DNA from 4 places in the Arthrobacter arabinosi genome. Region 1 is predicted to be linked to each of the others. Evidence: riboswitches for the same ligand, from Rfam matches in the RefSeq annotation. Region 1 holds a riboswitch; each other region holds the start of a gene.
The links. A riboswitch is a leader RNA that binds a small molecule or an ion and turns the genes downstream of it on or off. The one in region 1 is predicted to bind S-adenosylmethionine.
Positions count from the first base shown of each region.

Region 2: it holds a riboswitch for S-adenosylmethionine, as region 1 does, so the genes downstream of both, ACX80P_RS13745 (O-acetylhomoserine aminocarboxypropyltransferase/cysteine synthase family protein) here and ACX80P_RS07000 (ABC transporter substrate-binding protein) in region 1, are expected to answer to the same signal.
Region 3: it holds a riboswitch for S-adenosylmethionine, as region 1 does, so the genes downstream of both, ACX80P_RS05055 (bifunctional o-acetylhomoserine/o-acetylserine sulfhydrylase) here and ACX80P_RS07000 (ABC transporter substrate-binding protein) in region 1, are expected to answer to the same signal.
Region 4: it holds a riboswitch for S-adenosylmethionine, as region 1 does, so the genes downstream of both, ACX80P_RS10185 (ABC transporter substrate-binding protein) here and ACX80P_RS07000 (ABC transporter substrate-binding protein) in region 1, are expected to answer to the same signal.

Region 1 is NZ_JBTNDF010000002.1:607,299-611,453, forward strand. Features, by position in the region: gene ACX80P_RS06990 (matrixin family metalloprotease) at 85-1,056, shown strand; gene ACX80P_RS06995 (heme-degrading domain-containing protein) at 1,167-1,712, shown strand; SAM riboswitch class I at 1,845-1,943, shown strand; gene ACX80P_RS07000 (ABC transporter substrate-binding protein) at 2,049-3,746, shown strand; gene ACX80P_RS07005 (ABC transporter permease) at 3,743-4,155, shown strand, end outside.
Region 2 is NZ_JBTNDF010000005.1:162,919-167,073, reverse strand. Features, by position in the region: gene mmsB (multiple monosaccharide ABC transporter permease) at 1-128, shown strand, start outside; gene ACX80P_RS13750 (CoA-binding protein) at 422-928, opposite strand; gene ACX80P_RS13745 (O-acetylhomoserine aminocarboxypropyltransferase/cysteine synthase family protein) at 925-2,304, opposite strand; SAM riboswitch class I at 2,392-2,496, opposite strand; gene ACX80P_RS13740 (hypothetical protein) at 2,619-2,849, shown strand; cyclic di-AMP (ydaO/yuaA leader) riboswitch at 2,970-3,148, shown strand; gene ACX80P_RS13735 (LysM peptidoglycan-binding domain-containing protein) at 3,154-4,119, shown strand.
Region 3 is NZ_JBTNDF010000002.1:170,724-174,878, reverse strand. Features, by position in the region: gene ACX80P_RS05065 (CPBP family intramembrane glutamic endopeptidase) at 1-755, shown strand, start outside; gene ACX80P_RS05060 (VOC family protein) at 760-1,401, opposite strand; SAM riboswitch class IV at 1,579-1,695, shown strand; gene ACX80P_RS05055 (bifunctional o-acetylhomoserine/o-acetylserine sulfhydrylase) at 1,774-3,090, shown strand; gene metX (homoserine O-acetyltransferase MetX) at 3,097-4,155, shown strand, end outside.
Region 4 is NZ_JBTNDF010000003.1:481,333-485,487, forward strand. Features, by position in the region: gene pabB (aminodeoxychorismate synthase component I) at 1-923, shown strand, start outside; gene ACX80P_RS10180 (aminodeoxychorismate lyase) at 1,296-2,174, shown strand; SAM riboswitch class IV at 2,283-2,400, shown strand; gene ACX80P_RS10185 (ABC transporter substrate-binding protein) at 2,564-3,478, shown strand; gene ACX80P_RS10190 (amino acid ABC transporter permease) at 3,489-4,155, shown strand, end outside.

The DNA.
Region 1 (4,155 bases):
ACACGCCCCCCATCCTGCGGCAACAGCACAGCAGGATGGGACGGACATCAGTCGGCGGGGGGAAGCGCGGGGCGCATGGGGGCAATGGATCGTGAGTGGTACCACGAGGGCCGCGACGCACGGCTGGAGGCCGTCCGGCGGTCGCCGTCGGGCAGGATCCCGCAGTGGTCGCTCGACGACGCCCTCGGCACGCCGTCCGCCCCCCCACCCTGGCGGGCCGCACCGGTGTACGGGCCGCCCCGGAAGCACTCGTCGCCCGGTCGAAGGCGCCGGAAGCGGCGCTTCGGCACGGTGGCCGCCCTGCTCCTGATCGCAGCCCTGTACGCGACGCCGCCGCTGTTCGACCGCTTCGTCCTGCCGGTCGCGCTGCCCTACGTGCCGGGCGCCGACGTCCCGCCGCGCGGAGTCGAGGCCAGCGACATTCCGCTGGGGACGCCCCCACCCGCACCGGCGTCGACGGCGTTCACGCTGATGGACTCGCCCGTCGAGGACCAGCCATGGGTGGCCTACGATCCGTGCCGGCCCGTGCACTACGTCGTCCGGCCGGACAACGCCCCGATCGGGTCGGAGGGGCTGGTACAGGAGGCCGTGGCGGCGGTGTCGGCCGCCACGGGCCTGCGGTTCGTCGACGACGGCACGACGACGGAGGCGCCCAGCGAGGAGCGCGACCTCTACCAGCCGGAGCTGTACGGGAAGGCGTGGGTGCCGGTGCTCTTCACCTGGACCAGTGAGGCGGAGATCCCGGGCCTGGCCGGGGACGTCGCCGGGCTGGGCGGCAGCGACTACGCCCAGGCACCCGGGCAACCGCTGGTGTACGTGGGCGGGCAGGTGCAGCTCGACACGACCGACGCGGCCACCTCCCTCGGTTACCCGGACGGGCGCGCGTACCTGCGGGCGACGATCATGCATGAGCTCGCGCACGTCGTCGGGCTCGATCATGTGGATGACCCCGGTCAGCTGATGTATGCGGAGAACGTCGGACAGCTCTCCTTCGGGGAGGGCGATCTCGCCGGTCTCGCGCTTCTCGGCACGGGTCCCTGCGCACCCGGACTCTGACGTCGACCAGGGTGACTGGCACACGTGGTACCCGCACCGCATCCCCGGAAAAATTGCTCGCCGACCGAGGAAAAACCCGCCACGTCCCGTGAACCACGTAAATTAGGGAGATGAGCAATGACGCCCTCCCTTCTGCCGTCCAGTCGTTCGATCCCGACGGCGGCAGCAACCAGTCTGCCGAGGCGCTCGAAGCGCTGATCGAGACGGTCGAGAGGGAAGTCGCCGAACTCCAGTTCACCCGCTTCACGAACGACGACGCCGTCGCCCTGGGGCAGTTGCTCGTCCAGCTCGGGGTAGGACGCAACCTGCCGATCGCGGTCTGCATCCGGCGGCCGGACCACATCCTGTTCCGTGCCGCGCTCGACGGCACCACGCCCGACAACGACTACTGGCTCGACGCCAAGAGCCTCACGGCCGAACGCTATCTCGTTCCCTCCCTGCTCGTCGGCCTCCGCGGGCGGCGGAACGGAGGGCGCGTGGAGGACGATCCCCTGTTCGACACGACGATCTACGCAGCGCATGGCGGCTCGTTCCCCCTGTACATCAAGGACGTCGGCCCCGTTGCCACCGTGACCGTCTCCGGCCTTCCGCAGCTCGAGGACCACAGGCTCGTCGTCGAGGCGCTGCGCACCTTCCACGCGGCCGACGGACTGTAAGCCGCTCGACGGCGCTCTGGCGCGGATCACGGCGGCGCGGTGTGGCCCTGTGCCTCCTCCCGTAACGCTGCGTGACCGATTGTGACGGGGGCCTCTGGCGTCCCCGCCGTCCCGTGCGCTTAGCTGGACCCATAACCATCCCGAGCGGCCGAGAGACCTGGATCGACGACGCCGCAGCAACCCTCCCCGTGTAGCAACGGGGAACGGTGCTACTGCCAGGACCGATGGAGAAGCTACTCGCTTTCGTTGGTCTGTCCCTCCGTGCTCCTGCATGCCCGGGGCGCCTGCCGGCGACCTGTATCAGCCCTCCATCGGGCGATGATTCAGGAGCACCGCGTGAGAACAGCAAGTCCCAGCACCGCCACTCCCCGGCCCACCCGCCGATCCCCCCGCCCGCCTGCACCCCACCCCTCCGCACCCCGCAGCATCGCCCTGCTCGCCGCGGCGGCGGGACTGGTCCTCACCACGAGCGGCTGCGGGGGGTCAGCGGCCGCCGGCGAGGACGACACCTTCGTGTTCGCCACGGGCAAGGACATCTCCTGCCTGGACCCCCACGTCAACGGCGACATGCCACAGGCATCCATCGCGGCGAACTACCTCGACTCACTGGTCTCCCAGGACAGCGAGGGCGCCATCCACCCATGGCTGGCCGCGGACTGGTCGGTCTCCGAGGACGGCCTCACCTACACCTTCACCATGCGCGACGACGTCTGGTTCACCGACGGCACCAAGCTCACCGCGGAGGCGGTCAAGGCCAACCTCGACCACATGATCGATCCCGACACGCAGTCCGGGACGGCCGGCGGCTACCTCACGCCGTACGTGGGCACGGAGGTCGTGGACGAGACCACGGCCGTCGTCACCCTCAACCGCCCGTACGCGGCGTTCCTCGAGGTGCTCGCGCAGCCGTTCCTCGGCATAGAATCACCGGCGGCGCTCGAGCGCCCCCAGGCCGAGAACTGCAACGCTCCCGTGGGGACCGGACCCTACAGGATCGTGGACTACGTACCCCAGTCCAGGGTCAGCCTGGTCCGGAACGAGGACTACAACTCGGCCCCGCCGTACGCGCAGCACGAGGGTCCCGCGCACATCGAGAAGATCGAATGGAGGATCGTCCCGGAGGACTCCACGCGCTACGGACTCCTGCGGGCCGGTCAGGTCGATGCCCTGGACCTCATGCCGTCCGTCCATGTCGACGAGGCCGGGGCGGACCCGAACGTCGAGCTGATCCTGCAGGACAGGCCGGGCAATCCGACCAACCTGATCCTCAACACGACGCGTGCACCGTTCGACGACATCGACGTCCGCAAGGCGTTCCTGCGCAGCGCGTACGTCGACGCCGGCATCACCAGCGTCTACTTCGGCACCGTGACGCGGGCCGGCGGGCCGCTGAGCTCCGCCACCGGCTTCTACTCCCCCGACTTCGAGCACGTCTACGATCCCGACCCGGAGGAGGCCTCGCGCCTGCTCGACGAGGCCGGCTGGACGGAGCGCGACGACGAAGGCTACCGCGTGAAGAACGGCGAGCGCCTGACCGTCCACTTCCCCTACACACCCGGCGCGTGGCCCGCCGCGCATCAGGCCCTCGTCACGCAGATCCAGGCGACGGCGAAGAAGGCCGGGTTCGAGGTACTCATCGAGAACGGGGACGGCGCGACCGTCAGCGAACTCGGCAACACCTTCGACTACGACCTCCGTGCCGACTACTGGAACACCAACACGGCCGACGTCCTGCGGATCGTGTTCTCCTCCGAGTACACGGAATCAGCGGGCTTCGTACCCAACGGATCGGGCTTCCGCAACCCGGAGCTGGACGGCATCCTCAACGACGCCCTCGCCACGGACGATCCCACGCAACGCGCGGACCTGTACTACCGGGCGCAGCAGATCGTGAGCGACAACGCCCTGCAGCTGCCCCTCTACAACCAGGCCAGCCAGGTGGCACTCCGGAGCGACCGCTACCGGAACCTCGCCCTCGAGCCGAGCCTGTCCCTCCCCTACCTCTACGACGTCACGACGGTGGATTCCGAATGAGCACCCAGTCCCTCGATTCCCTCACTGCAGCACCCCGCACGACGGCGACCGCCGGTACCGCCGGAAAGGTCATCGCGAGGCGGGCGGCCGGTAGCCTGTTCGTCCTCTGGGCGGCGGTGACCCTCACGTTCTTCGTCCTGCGCCTGACTCCGGGCGATCCGATCACGGCGATCCTCGGCGGTGCGGGCTCCTCGCCGTCCGCGGACACGGTCGCGGCGGTCCGCGCCGAGTACGGGCTCGACCAGCCCGTCCCCGTCCAGTACCTCTCCTATCTCGGCGACCTCGTCACGGGCGACTTCGGCGTCTCGTACATCTTCAAGGTCCCTGTCCTGGAGATCATCGGGCCGCAGATCCTGCCGACGCTGCAGCTCGCCGGGCTCGCCCTTCTCTTCGCCTGGGTGATCGCCCT
Region 2 (4,155 bases), on a different contig from region 1:
TCAACAACGGCATGTCCCTGCTCGGCGTGGGGATCGACGTCCAGCAGTTCATCAAGGGCATGGTGCTCCTGCTGGCCGTCGGGTTCGACGTGTTCAACAAGCGGCGTGCCTCGAACGCCCTGAAGTAGGCAGTCGGGACAGGATCCGGGAGACGACAGGACGAGCGTGACTTCTCGCCGCCGTCGGTCGATCACCCCCTGCGAGCGCCGCACCGGGGCTCATCCCCCAGACGGGCCCCGGTGCGGCCTTCTTCCTGCGCGCTCGACGCCCGGCGGTCCTGCGCCCGGGGCCCGGCTCCCCGGGCACGTCGACAGTCCGCGGAGCAGCCCCCGGCCGGGCAACCCGCGGAGACTCCCTTCCCCGGGTGGCCGGCTCCGGGACAACCCGCGGACACGGGGCCGCCGACCGTGACGGACCTCCGTCAGGACGTGATCTGCCGCTTCGAGGAGATGACCCCGGTGTTGAACCCGGCCAGGTTGAGCCCGCCGTGGAATCGTGCGTGCTCGATCTTGATGCACCGGTCCATCACCACGTCGAGGCCCGCGGCTTCGGCCTCACGCGCGACGTCCTCGTGCCAGGATCCCAGCTGCAGCCAGAGGGTCTTCGCGCCGACGTCGAGCGTCTCCTGCAGCACCGACGGCAGGTCGTCGTGCCTGCGGAACACGTCGACGACGTCGGGTACCTCCGGCAGGTCCCTCAGCGACGCGTAGGCCGGCCGGCCGAGGATCTCCCTGGCCACCGGGTTGACGAAGTATAGGCGGTAGGGGGAGGAGGACTGCAGGTACGTCGCGACGAAATAGGACGCGCGCGAGGGCTTGTCCGAGGCGCCGACGATCGCGACCGACCGCGCATTCCTCAGCAGGGCCAGCCGTTGGGGCGCCGACGGCCCCTCCCAGGTCCGTTCCGGTGTCGTGCTGCCGGCGCTCATGCTCCCACTCCCACTGCACGCGTTGCCGATGCGTCGTCGTCGTTCTCCCCGGCCGCTTCCTGCGGCAGGTCCTCGAACTCGGCGTCCGAGGAGTTCACCGCAGCGTCCAGGGCCTGGTCCAGGTCCCAGAGGATGTCGTCCAGGTCCTCCAGGCCCACGGAGATGCGCACGAGGTCCTCGGGCACGCCCGCCGCGGCGAGCTGCTCGGCCGAGAGCTGCTGGTGCGTCGTCGAGCCCGGGTGGATCACGAGGGTGCGCGAGTCACCCACGTTCGCGAGGTGTGATGCCAGCTGCAGCGACTCGATGAACTTCTGGCCCGCCTTGCGGCCACCCCTGATGCCGAAGCTGAACACCGATCCGGGGCCCAGCGGCAGGTAGGTCCTCGCCCGCTCGTGATGCGGATGGGTGGGGAGCCCGGCGTAGTTGACGTACTCGATCCGCGGATCGGCCTGCAGCCACTCCGCGACGGCGAGGGCGTTCCCGAGGTGCTCGTCCAGGCGCTGCGCGAGGGTCTCCACACCCTGCAGGAGCTGGAAGGCGGACATCGGCGAGAGCGACGGCCCGATGTCGCGGAGCTGTTCGGTCCGCAGCTTCGTCAGGAACCCGTACTCCCCGAAGTTCGCCCACCACTGGATGTTGCCGTAGGAGGGCACGGGTTCGGTCATCATGGGGAACTTCCCGTTGCCCCAGTCGAAGCGGCCGCTCTCCACGATCACGCCGCCGAGGGTGGTGCCGTGCCCGCCGATGAACTTGGTGGCCGAATGGATGACGATATCCGCGCCGTGCTCGATGGGGCGCACCAGGTAGGGGGTGCTGAGCGTCGAGTCGACGATGAACGGGATACCGGCGTCGTGGGCGACCTTCGCGAGGCCGGCGAGGTCGGCGATCTCACCGGAGGGGTTCGCGATCACCTCGGCGTAGACCGCCTTGGTGTTGTCCCGGATGGCGGCCGCGTAGTCCGCGGGGTCCGTCCCCGGGACGAAGGTGGTCTCGATGCCGAACCGGCGCAGCGTGACGTCGAGCTGCGTGACGGTGCCCCCGTACAACTGGGACGCGGCGACGATGTGGTCCCCGGCCTGGCAGAGCGCCGCGAAGGTGATGAACTCCGCGCTCATGCCCGACGCCGTCGCGACCGCCCCGATCCCACCCTCCAGGGAACTGATGCGCTCCTCGAACGCGGCGACCGTCGGGTTGCCGATCCTCGAGTAGATGTTGCCGTACTTCTGCAGGGCGAAGAGGTTCGCGGCGTCGTTGGTGTCCTTGAACACGAACGACGTCGTCTGGTAGATGGGGACGGCCCGGGCCCCGTGGGTGGCGTCGGGAGTGCCGCCCGCGTGGAGTGCACGCGTGCGGAAACCGAAGGAACGTTCTGCCATCAGATACCTGCCTTGCTGGAGTCGGAAGCTGCGGAAGCTGCGGGGGCGACGTCGGTGCCGGAGGCGGCTGTGGGTGCGCTCATGGTTCCTCCATCGGTCTGGCAGTAGCACCCTCATGCCGCCGCGGGTATGCGGAGGCCAGGGTTGCTGCGGCGTCGCTGAGCCAGATCTCTCGGCCGCTCGGGATGGTCGGGTCGAGTCTGACACCTGCGCGGTTGCAGAACCAAACCGTATGTCGTCGTGTGCAGCCGGGGTTGCGGTCCAGCGCCTCGCGTCCGACGGCACACACGGCGCGCGGCACCTAGGCTGGGGGGATGGAGGAATGGAGATCGGCGAGCCGGGTGCAGGAGCGGAGGCTGTGGCAGACGCTCGGGTACGTCGGGATCGCGCTGACGCTCGCCCTTGCGAGCAGCGTCCTCGTGGCCGTGAGTGACCAGGAATCGGCGGTCACGCAGGGGTACTACGTCCAGCAGTCCGTGCTGCTCGCGCTCAGCGCGGCAGGGTCGTTCCTCGCCGTCCGTCGCTGGCGGGCCCTGCGCGGATGAGGGGCACCCTACCTCCCGTTACTCAAATGTGACAAACCGGAGGTGCGCTGGGTAGGGTCGGCACGTGCCTCCGCGACCGTGGGGCGCTCCTGGACGGATTGCCGAGCCCTGCCGTCGTCCGGGACTCGTTCGCAACCACGAAGGCAGGGACGGGGGAACCACCAGTTCCACCGGGCGCGCAGGACCACCTGCAGGCGCCCTCGGGGTTAAGTCGCACCGCAGCACCTACCGTGATGCGTGTGGCCGGGTGACTCCCATCCGAACCCGACAGCTCACCCCGCAGGCATGGGAGAGGTATACAACCGTGTCACGAAACATCACTTCAGCGCGCCACCGGGCCGACGTCGACGGCAACCTCGCGCTGCAGGGCCTGTCCCGCGCCGCCAAGGCCCACGCCACCACAGTGGGCCGTCCGGTCGCGATCGCCGCCGTCACCTCCGGCCTCGCGCTCACCGCCGTCGGCACCGCCAACGCCGGTGAGTACTCCGCACAGGGCACGACGACGGCCCCTGCCGTCGCAGTTGCTGCCGCGGCACCCGCCGTACCGGCTGCCCCCGCAGCTGCTGTGAGCCCCGCCGCTGCCCCGACGACGCACACCGTCGTCGCCGGCGACACCCTCGGTGCCATCTCGGCACGATACGGCGCGGACCTGACCGCGGTCCTCACCGCGAACGGTCTGTCCGTCGCATCGATCATCTTCCCGGGTGACACCATCACCCTCCCGGCGGCCGGTGCCGCCGTGGCCCCCGCCCGGACGGTGTCCGTGCCCGTGGCAGCCCCTGCCGCCGCGCCCCAGCCCGCACCCGCTGCTGCTCCCGCGGCCCTCGTGGCTCCTGCCGCTCCGGTCCAGCAGGCCGCCGCCATCGCCCCCGCTCCGGCCGTGTCCACGGCTCCGGGGTCGGGCGTGTACCTGGCCTCGGCGAAGATCACGCCGGTCGCAGCCTCCTCCAGCGGCGTCGGCGGCATCCTGCTGGCGTCCGCCCAGTCCCAGCTCGCCGCCGGTGCCATCCAGGACTGCACCGTCCTGGTCGAGACCGCACTGCGCGCCGCAGGGATCTCCGTGGGCGACCTCGGCCCCTCGCAGTTCTTCCAGTTCGGCTCCACCGTGACGACTCCCGCCCCCGGCGACATCGTCATCACCGGCGGCCACGTTGCGATCTACGCCGGCGGCGGCCAGGTCATCAGCAGCGGCATGAACGGGTCGAACCGCACCATGCAGCACCCGCTCTCGGACCTCGCCGGTGCTGCCTTCGTCCGGGTCGCTCGCTGATCCTGGAACGAACCACACGCGGGAAGCGGCAGTGCT
Region 3 (4,155 bases), 440 kb from region 1:
CCGCGGGTTCCATCCCGGGACGGCGGATCACCGCCGAACTGCTGATCGTCTTCGGGCTCTCGCTCGGGCAGTCGGGCGTGTACGCCGCCGTGAGCCTGGCGGACAAGCTCACGCGCGGGCCGCTCGCCGGCCAGACCACCACCCTGAACCCGGTGCTGAACGAGCGCGAGTACTTCGACCTCGCCTATCAGCTGCTCGACATCCTCTTCGCGCTGGTGCCCGTGGCGCTCGTCCTGTTCCTGCTCGGCGGCTCCGGCGTCTCGGGTGTCCGGCGCCTGGGTCTCACCGTCGAGCAGCCGCTGCGCACCGTCGGCTTCGGAGTGGGCCTCGCCGCGATCATCGCCGTCGGCACGCTCGGGGTGTATGCGGGGGGCCGCGCGCTCGGGATCACGACGGCGATCGTGCCGGCCGCGCTCGACGACTACTGGTGGACGATCCCGGTGCTCGTCCTCTCCGCGCTCCGGCACGCGGTGCTCGAGGAGGTCATCGTCGTGGGCTACCTGTTCATCCGCCTGCGGGAGCTCGGCTGGTCCACACCGGCGATCATCGTCACGAGCTCCCTCATCCGCGGCAGCTACCACCTCTACCAGGGGTTCGGCCCGTTCATCGGGAACGTCCTGATGGGCGTGCTGTTCGCGTGGTTCTACACCCGGACGCGGCGCGTCATGCCCCTCGTGGTCGCCCATGCGCTCCTCGACATCACCGGGTTCGTCGGGTTCGCGCTGTTCGGGCCGGCCCTGGGGATCGGCGCGTGACCGGCTAGATCTCCACGCGCCCGTTCTGCGTCTCGAACGTCACCGACATGACGCCGGGCGTCCCGTTCGGGGCGATCCACTGGACCTGCACGCCGTCGAGGGTCTTCTCGACGTCCGTGCCGAGCCAGCGGGTGACACGCTCCGACGAGCCGGCGATGGTTAGGCAGTCCAGCTTCACCGACGCGGGGCGGGCCTTCGACGGGTGGAGGTCCTCCGTGCCGTCGTCCCAGCGGAGCAGGTAGGGGACCTGCGGGTCGGCGATGAGGCCCTTGATGCCGATCTGCTGCCAGGTGAGTTCCTGGCCGTCCGGGAACTTGCGGTTGCCGGGCACGGCGCTGCGTCCGAGGCGCTCCTCGAACGGTGCGAGATCGTCGACGGCGACGCACCAGCCCATCCAGCCCCCGCCCGCTTCCGAGCGGGCGCGGACCGCCTGGCCGAACGGCGCCTTGTCCGACGCCGGGTGGTTCAGGACCTCCACGACCTCCAGGTACTGGCCGTTGACCAGGGGGAAGATCATGTTCCGGGTGCCGAAGCGGGGGTGCACACCACCCTTCACCGGCTCGACGCCGAGCCTGGCCGAGATTCGATCGGCCGTCGCGGCAAGTCCGTCAGATTCGCAGGCATAAGATACATGGTCCAGGCGCATGCGGCTATCTTGGCACTAAGTGATCTGTGTCTCGACTAAGGCTTGCCTTACCCCGGGCGAGGGGCTCGGACAGCCGATCAGGAGCGGACTCCCCGTGCACGGGTGACGCGCCCGCAGGCGGCTTAACGGAGGGTCATACGCTTGCCGGATCCGCCCCGATCCGCTTTCATGAGTGCAGGTCATGAGTGCCAGCACACAGCCCCGGCTTGCTGGCCGGCAACCCTCCAACCGCGGTGGGGTGCCCCGGGTGAGGACCAGGTCCGGCGTCCCATCGGCGCCGTTCAAGCGCGGGCTCCTGCGGGGTCCGGTCTCCCGGTGCGGCATGCACCCGCCGGAGCCGGGCAGGCGGAGCCCCTGATCAGAGGGAACACCATGTCCAACGATTGGTCCTTCGAAACACGTCAGATCCACGCCGGCCAGGTGCCGGACGCGGCGACGGGGGCGCGTGCGCTCCCCATCTACCAGACGTCGTCGTTCGTCTTCCCGAGCGCGGAGAGTGCCGCGAACCGGTTCGCCCTCACGGAACTCGCCCCCATCTACACGCGGATCGGGAACCCGACCCAGGAGGCGGTGGAGACCCGCATCGCGAGCCTCGAAGGCGGCGTCGGCGCCCTGCTGCTGGCGTCCGGCCAGGCCGCGGAGACGTTCGCGGTGCTGAACATCGCGGAGGCGGGGGACCACATCGTGGCCAGCCCCAGTCTCTACGGCGGCACCTACAACCTCTTCAAGCACACGCTGAAGAAGTTCGGGATCGAGACCACGTTCGTCGAGGACCCGGACGACCTCGAGCAGTGGCGGGCCGCGGTCCGGCCGAACACCAAGCTGTTCTTCGGCGAGGTGGTCTCCAATCCGCGGCAGGACGTCCTCGACCTCGAAGCCGTCAGCGGCGTCGCCCACGAGCACGGCATCCCCCTGATCGTCGACAACACGCTCTCCACGCCGTACCTGATCCGTCCCATCGAATGGGGTGCCGACATCGTGGTGCACTCGGCGACCAAGTACCTCGGAGGGCATGGCAACGCCATCGCCGGAGTCATCGTGGACTCGGGTAACTTCGACTTCGCGCGGTACCCGGACCGGTTCCCCGGTTTCAACACGCCGGACGAGAGCTACCACGGGCTCGTGTACGCGCGCGATCTCGGGGTCGGCAGTGCGCTCGGCGCGAACCTCGCCTACATCCTCAAGGCACGGGTCCAGCTGCTGCGCGACCTCGGTTCCGCCGTCTCCCCGTTCAACGCCTTCCTGATCGCGCAGGGACTGGAGACCCTCAGCCTGCGCCTCGAACGCCACGTCCGGAACGCTCAGGCGGTCGCGGAGTGGCTGGAGGGGCACGACGACGTCGAGCGCGTCACCTACGCGGGGCTCCCGTCGAGTCCCTGGTACGAGCGCGGGAAGAAGTACGGGCCGATCGGCACGGGGGCGATCGTGAGCTTCGACATCGCCGGGGGACTGGACGCCGGCAAGCGCTTCGTCGACGGGCTCGAGCTCCACTCGCATGTCGCGAACGTGGGCGACGTCCGCTCGCTGGTCATCCACCCGGCATCGACGACGCACAGCCAGCTCGGGGCGGAGGCGCAGCTCACCGCGGGGGTGCGCCCCGGCCTGGTGCGGCTGTCCGTGGGGCTCGAGAACATCACCGACATCCTCGCCGACCTCGACGCGGGGTTCCGCGCCGCCAAGGGAGCCTGACCGTTCGTGACCACGTACCCTCCTGCTCCGCTGCCCTCCTGGCTCGGCGACGCGCCCCCGTGCGGGGACGGGCTGCTCCGCTTCGCGTCCATCGGCCCGCTGGTCCTCGAGACCGGGGGTGAGCTGCCCGACGTCCAGCTGGCCTTCGAGACCTGGGGCCGGCTGGACCGGGAGCGCTCCAACGCCGTCCTCGTGCAGCATGCCCTGACCGGCAGCTCGCACGTGGCCCGCGGCGCCTCGGAGGAGGAGGGCTGGTGGGACTCGCTCGTGGGCCCCGGCCGCACGGTGGACACCGATCGCTACTTCGTGGTGTCCGTCAACATGCTGGGAGGCTGCTACGGCTCGACGGGGCCGGCCAGCCCCGCGCCCGACGGCGGACCGTGGGGCGCACGGTTCCCCTTCGTCACCATCCGCGACGCGGTGCGCGCGGAGAGCCTCCTCGCCGACCAGCTCGGCATCGATCGCTGGCACTCCGTGCTCGGCGGGTCCATGGGCGGCGCCCGGGCCCTCGAGTGGGCCCTGATGTTCCCGCAGCGTGTGGAGAGGTGCGCCGTCATCGCCTGCACTGCCGCCAGTTCGGCCGAACAGATAGCGTTCGCCCAGGCGCAGCTGCAGGCCATCCGCCTCGACCCCGCCTACCGTGGCGGCGACTACTACGACGGCCCGCATCCGGATGCGGGCCTCGGCGTCGCCCGGCGGATCGCGCACATCACCTACCGGGCGGAGCAGGAACTCGAAGGCCGCTTCGGTCGCGCGGAGCAGGACGCCGAGCAGCCCCTCGGGGCCGTCCTGCCCGCCGACCGGGGCCGCTACCGGGTGGAGAGCTACCTGGACCACCAGGCCGACAAGCTCGTGGACCGCTTCGACGCCAACAGCTACGTGATCCTCACGGAGGCGCTCATGAGCCACGACGCGGCGCGCGGGCGGGGGAGCCTCGAGGACGTCCTCGGGGCGGCGACGTCGGAGTTCTTCATCGCCGCCGTGGATTCGGACCGGCTCTACTTCCCGTGGCAGTCGCACCGGCTCGCGGCAGGGCTGCCCGGCGACGTCCCCGTCCACGTGATC
Region 4 (4,155 bases), on a different contig from region 1:
CGGCCCCGGCGCCCGTCCCGCCGTCGGCCCCGCCCCCGGCGCCCCGCTTCACCGCCCGGGATTCCCGCGAGGAGTACCTCGGGAAGACCCGGCGCGCGCAGGCCGAGATCGCCGACGGCAACACCTACGAGGTCTGCCTGACGACGTCGCTCTCGTCGCGGGTCGAGCGCCTCGATCCGCTGGCGACCTACCTCCGCCTGCGCGCCGCGAGCCCGGCGCCCTTCGCGCACTACCTCCGCTTCCCGGGCTTCGCGGTCGCCAGCACCTCCCCCGAACGCTTCCTCAGGCTCACGCAGGACGGCCGCATGCGGGCCGAACCGATCAAGGGCACGCGCGGGCGGTCCGCGGACCCGGCGGAGGACGCCGCCCTGCTCGAGGACCTCCGGGGCTCGGCGAAGGACCGCGCGGAGAACATCATGATCGTCGACCTGCTCCGCAACGACCTCTCGCACCACGCGGTCCCGGGCTCGGTCACCGTGAGCCGGCTGTGCGACATCGAGTCCTACGCCACCGTCCACCAGATGGTGAGCAGCATCGACGCCCGCCTGCGCCCCGGCACTGCGCGCGCCGGGGTGGTCGCATCCGCCTTCCCGGCCGGCTCCATGACGGGTGCGCCGAAGATCAGCACCATGGGCATCCTGGACCGCCTGGAGCAGGGTCCTCGCGGCCCCTACTCGGGCGCCGCCGGGTACTTCAGCCTGACCGGCGCCACGGATCTCGCCGTCGTCATCCGCACGCTCGTGCTGGCGGACGACGGCGACGCCACGCGCCTCACGCTGGGCGTCGGCGGGGCGATCACCGCCGACTCGGACCCGAACGAGGAATGGGCCGAGGTGCGGACGAAGGCGCGCGGTGTCCTGTCCGCCCTGGGGTCCGACTTCCCCTCCGATGCCCCGGCCGCGGCGCCGGGACGGCACCGATGACCGGCCGCAGGGCTGGTGGGCGGTGGGGGCGGACCATGACTGCCTCTCCCCGATGACCCTGCACGGGACACGCGTCCGGGGCCGATCCTCCCCGAGGGCGGATGTCAAGCGGATCCTGCCGGTACCGGGGCCCTCCCGTCGGGTGGACGATGAACGGGTCAGACTGCGGCAGCCCACGGCGGACCGCGGACCGGTTCGGCTGGAAGAGGACTGTATGGCGGACAGTGGTGGAATGGCCGACACGGCCAAGGATCATGCACAGGACAACGATCGGAAGTAACCGATCCCGACCCTGGGCCGGGCCGCATCCCTGCGGCCCGGCCTTCCTGTCTCCGCCTCCCCGGTCGGTGCCGAGCGGATACGCTGTGGCCCATGACAGTTCTCGTGTTCCTGGACCCGGCCCACGACGACGGCGAGGTCGTCGACGCGTCGCGGCCGCAGCTGATGGCCACCGATCTCGGCGCCACCCGCGGGGACGGCATCTTCGAGTCCCTGCTCGCCGTCGACGGCTCCCCCCGCAAGGAGCAGGCGCATCTGGCCCGCCTGGCGTCGTCGGCCGCCGCCCTGGATCTCACCGTGCCGGCCGCCGACGCCTGGAGCCGCGCGATCCGCACGGGCCTGCGCGAGTTCGCGGCGGCGGAACCGGACCAGGGACACGCCGTCGTGAAGCTGATCGCCACGCGCGGTGTCGAGGGCGCCGGGCGGGCCACGGCCTGGGTGCAGGTGTCGCGCGTCCCGGACGCCACCCTCCGGCAGCGCGAGACGGGCCTGAAGGTCCTCTTCCTCGAGCGCGGCTACGACAGCACCGTCGCCCAGCGCGCGCCGTGGCTGCTGATGGGCGCCAAAACCCTCTCCTACGCCGTCAACATGGCCGCCGTCCGATACGCGAAGGCGCACGGCGCCGACGACGTCATCTTCACCTCCTCCGACGGCAAGGTCCTGGAGGGCCCGACGTCGACGGTGCTCCTCGCCCACGACCGCGACGGCCGGAAGACCCTCCTCACGCCGCAGCTCGAGAGCGGCATCCTTCCGGGCACCTCCCAGAGCGCGTTGTTCGCCGCCGCGAAGGAGCAGGGGTGGGAGCTCGGCTACGGGCCGCTGGAACCGCACCACCTGCTCGACGCCGACGCCGTATGGCTGATCTCGAGCATCCGGCTCCTCGCGCCGGTGCTCTCCCTGGACGGCCAGGAACTCCGCACCTCGAGCGCCCTGACCGCGGAACTCACGGACCTCGTGGACCGTTTCGTGTAATCTCCGCCACACAAGGGCCCTCGAACGCCCCTGTGCTACGTCACGTGTCGCATTTCGGCCCTTCTCGTTTTGACCCGGCGCTCCGTGCTGCCCTAGCGTTTTGCCTGCAATCAAGAGTTCCAGCCCTCGGCCCTGGCCGGCTGGACAGCAACCCTCTCCCGTAGTGGGGTGCTCCAGGTGAAGATTCGGCCGCCGGGACAAGTCCCCCGGTTGGCAAGTACGGCGTCGTGCGGCCCCCGAACCCTCCCGGTGACGGCGACCGCGCCTGCGCACAGCCCAGAACAGTGAGCGTGTCACCCAGCAGCCCAGCATCCTCCTCGCCGTGATCCGGTCCCCGGCACCACCCGTTCCCGCGCCCCCACCCGGGGCCAGCATTCCCGAAGGACACCATGAACCTCTCCCGCAAGGCCCTCGCGGCCCTCGCCGTCCCCCTCCTCGCCCTGACCGTCTCCTGCGGCAGCGGCAGCAGCGAGCCCGCCGAGACCACCGACGCGCTGGCCGGAAGCGACCAGCAGTCGCTCGACCAGTACACGACCGACTCCACGACCCCGGTCGACGAGATCGACACGTCGAAGCTCGGCCTCATCTCCGACGGCACCCTGCGCGTCGGCACGCTCTCCGACGCCCCGCCGAACATCTTCCTCAAGGACGGCGTCTTCACCGGCTACGACAACGAGCTGCTCCGCGCCATCGGCGACGAACTGGGCCTCGAGGTCGAATTCGCGTCGACGGACTTCTCGGCGCTCCTCGCCCAGGTGCAGAACAAGCAGTTCGACGTCGGATCCTCCTCGATCTCCACCACCGCCGAGCGCCGCGAGAACGTCGGCTTCAGCAACGGCTACGACTTCGGCTACATGGCCGTCGTCACGAAGAACGGCTCCTCGGTCACGGGCTTCGACTCCCTCTCGGAGGGCACCCGCATCGGCGTCGTCCAGGGCACCGTGCAGGACGACTACGTCTCCAACACCCTCGGCCTCGAGCCCGTGCGCTTCCCCGACTACAACACCGTCTACGCGAACGTGAAGAACGGCCAGGTGGACGCCTGGGTGGCCCCGTCGCAGCAGGCCACGGGACAGGTGAAGGACGGCGACGACACCACGATCGCAGAGACCATCATCAACACGGAGAACTTCACCGCGTACGCCGTGAACAGCGACAACCAGCCGCTCATCGACGCCCTCAACGCGGGCCTCGACGCCGTGATCGCCGACGGCACGTGGAGCGAACTGACCAAGGAGTGGTACCCGGACCGCGAGATGCCCTCCGACTGGAAGCCCGGCAGCAAAGCCGTGGAAGTAAAGTAGCGGTTCCTGCATGGATGCCCTCGAACAGCTCGGGAAGACCTTCTTCGACTGGGAGGCGATGGCGGCGGTCCTGCCGGACCTCCTGACCGTCGGACTGCCCAATACGCTCATGCTCGCCCTGGTGTCGGGGATCATCGGCACGATCGCCGGGATGATCCTCGCCGTCATGGGGATCTCCCGCAACCGTGTGCTGCGGTGGATCGCGCGCATCTACACGGACATCTTCCGGGGCCTGCCCGCCGTCGTGATCATCCTGCTCATCGGCCTCGGGCTCGGACCGATCTTCCGGCAGGTCACGGGCAGCACCAGCCCGTACCCGCTGGGCATCCTCGCCCTGTCGCTGATCGCCTCCGCGTACATCGGCGAGATCTTCCGCTCGGGGATCCAGAGCGTGGAGAAGGGCCAGCTGGAGGCGTCGCGGGCCCTGGGCTTCAGCTACAGCTCCTCGATGCAGCTCGTCGTGATCCCCCAGGGCGTGCGGCGCGTGCTGCCCGCCCTGGTGAACCAGTTCATCTCGCTCATCAAGGAGTCCTCGCTCATCTACTTCATCGGCCTCGTGGCCAGTGAGCGCGAGCTCTTCCGGGTGGGTAACGACGCCGCGAGCAACACCGGCAACCTGTCACCGCTCATCGCCGCCGGCGTGCTCTACCTGTGCCTGACCATCCCGCTCACGCACC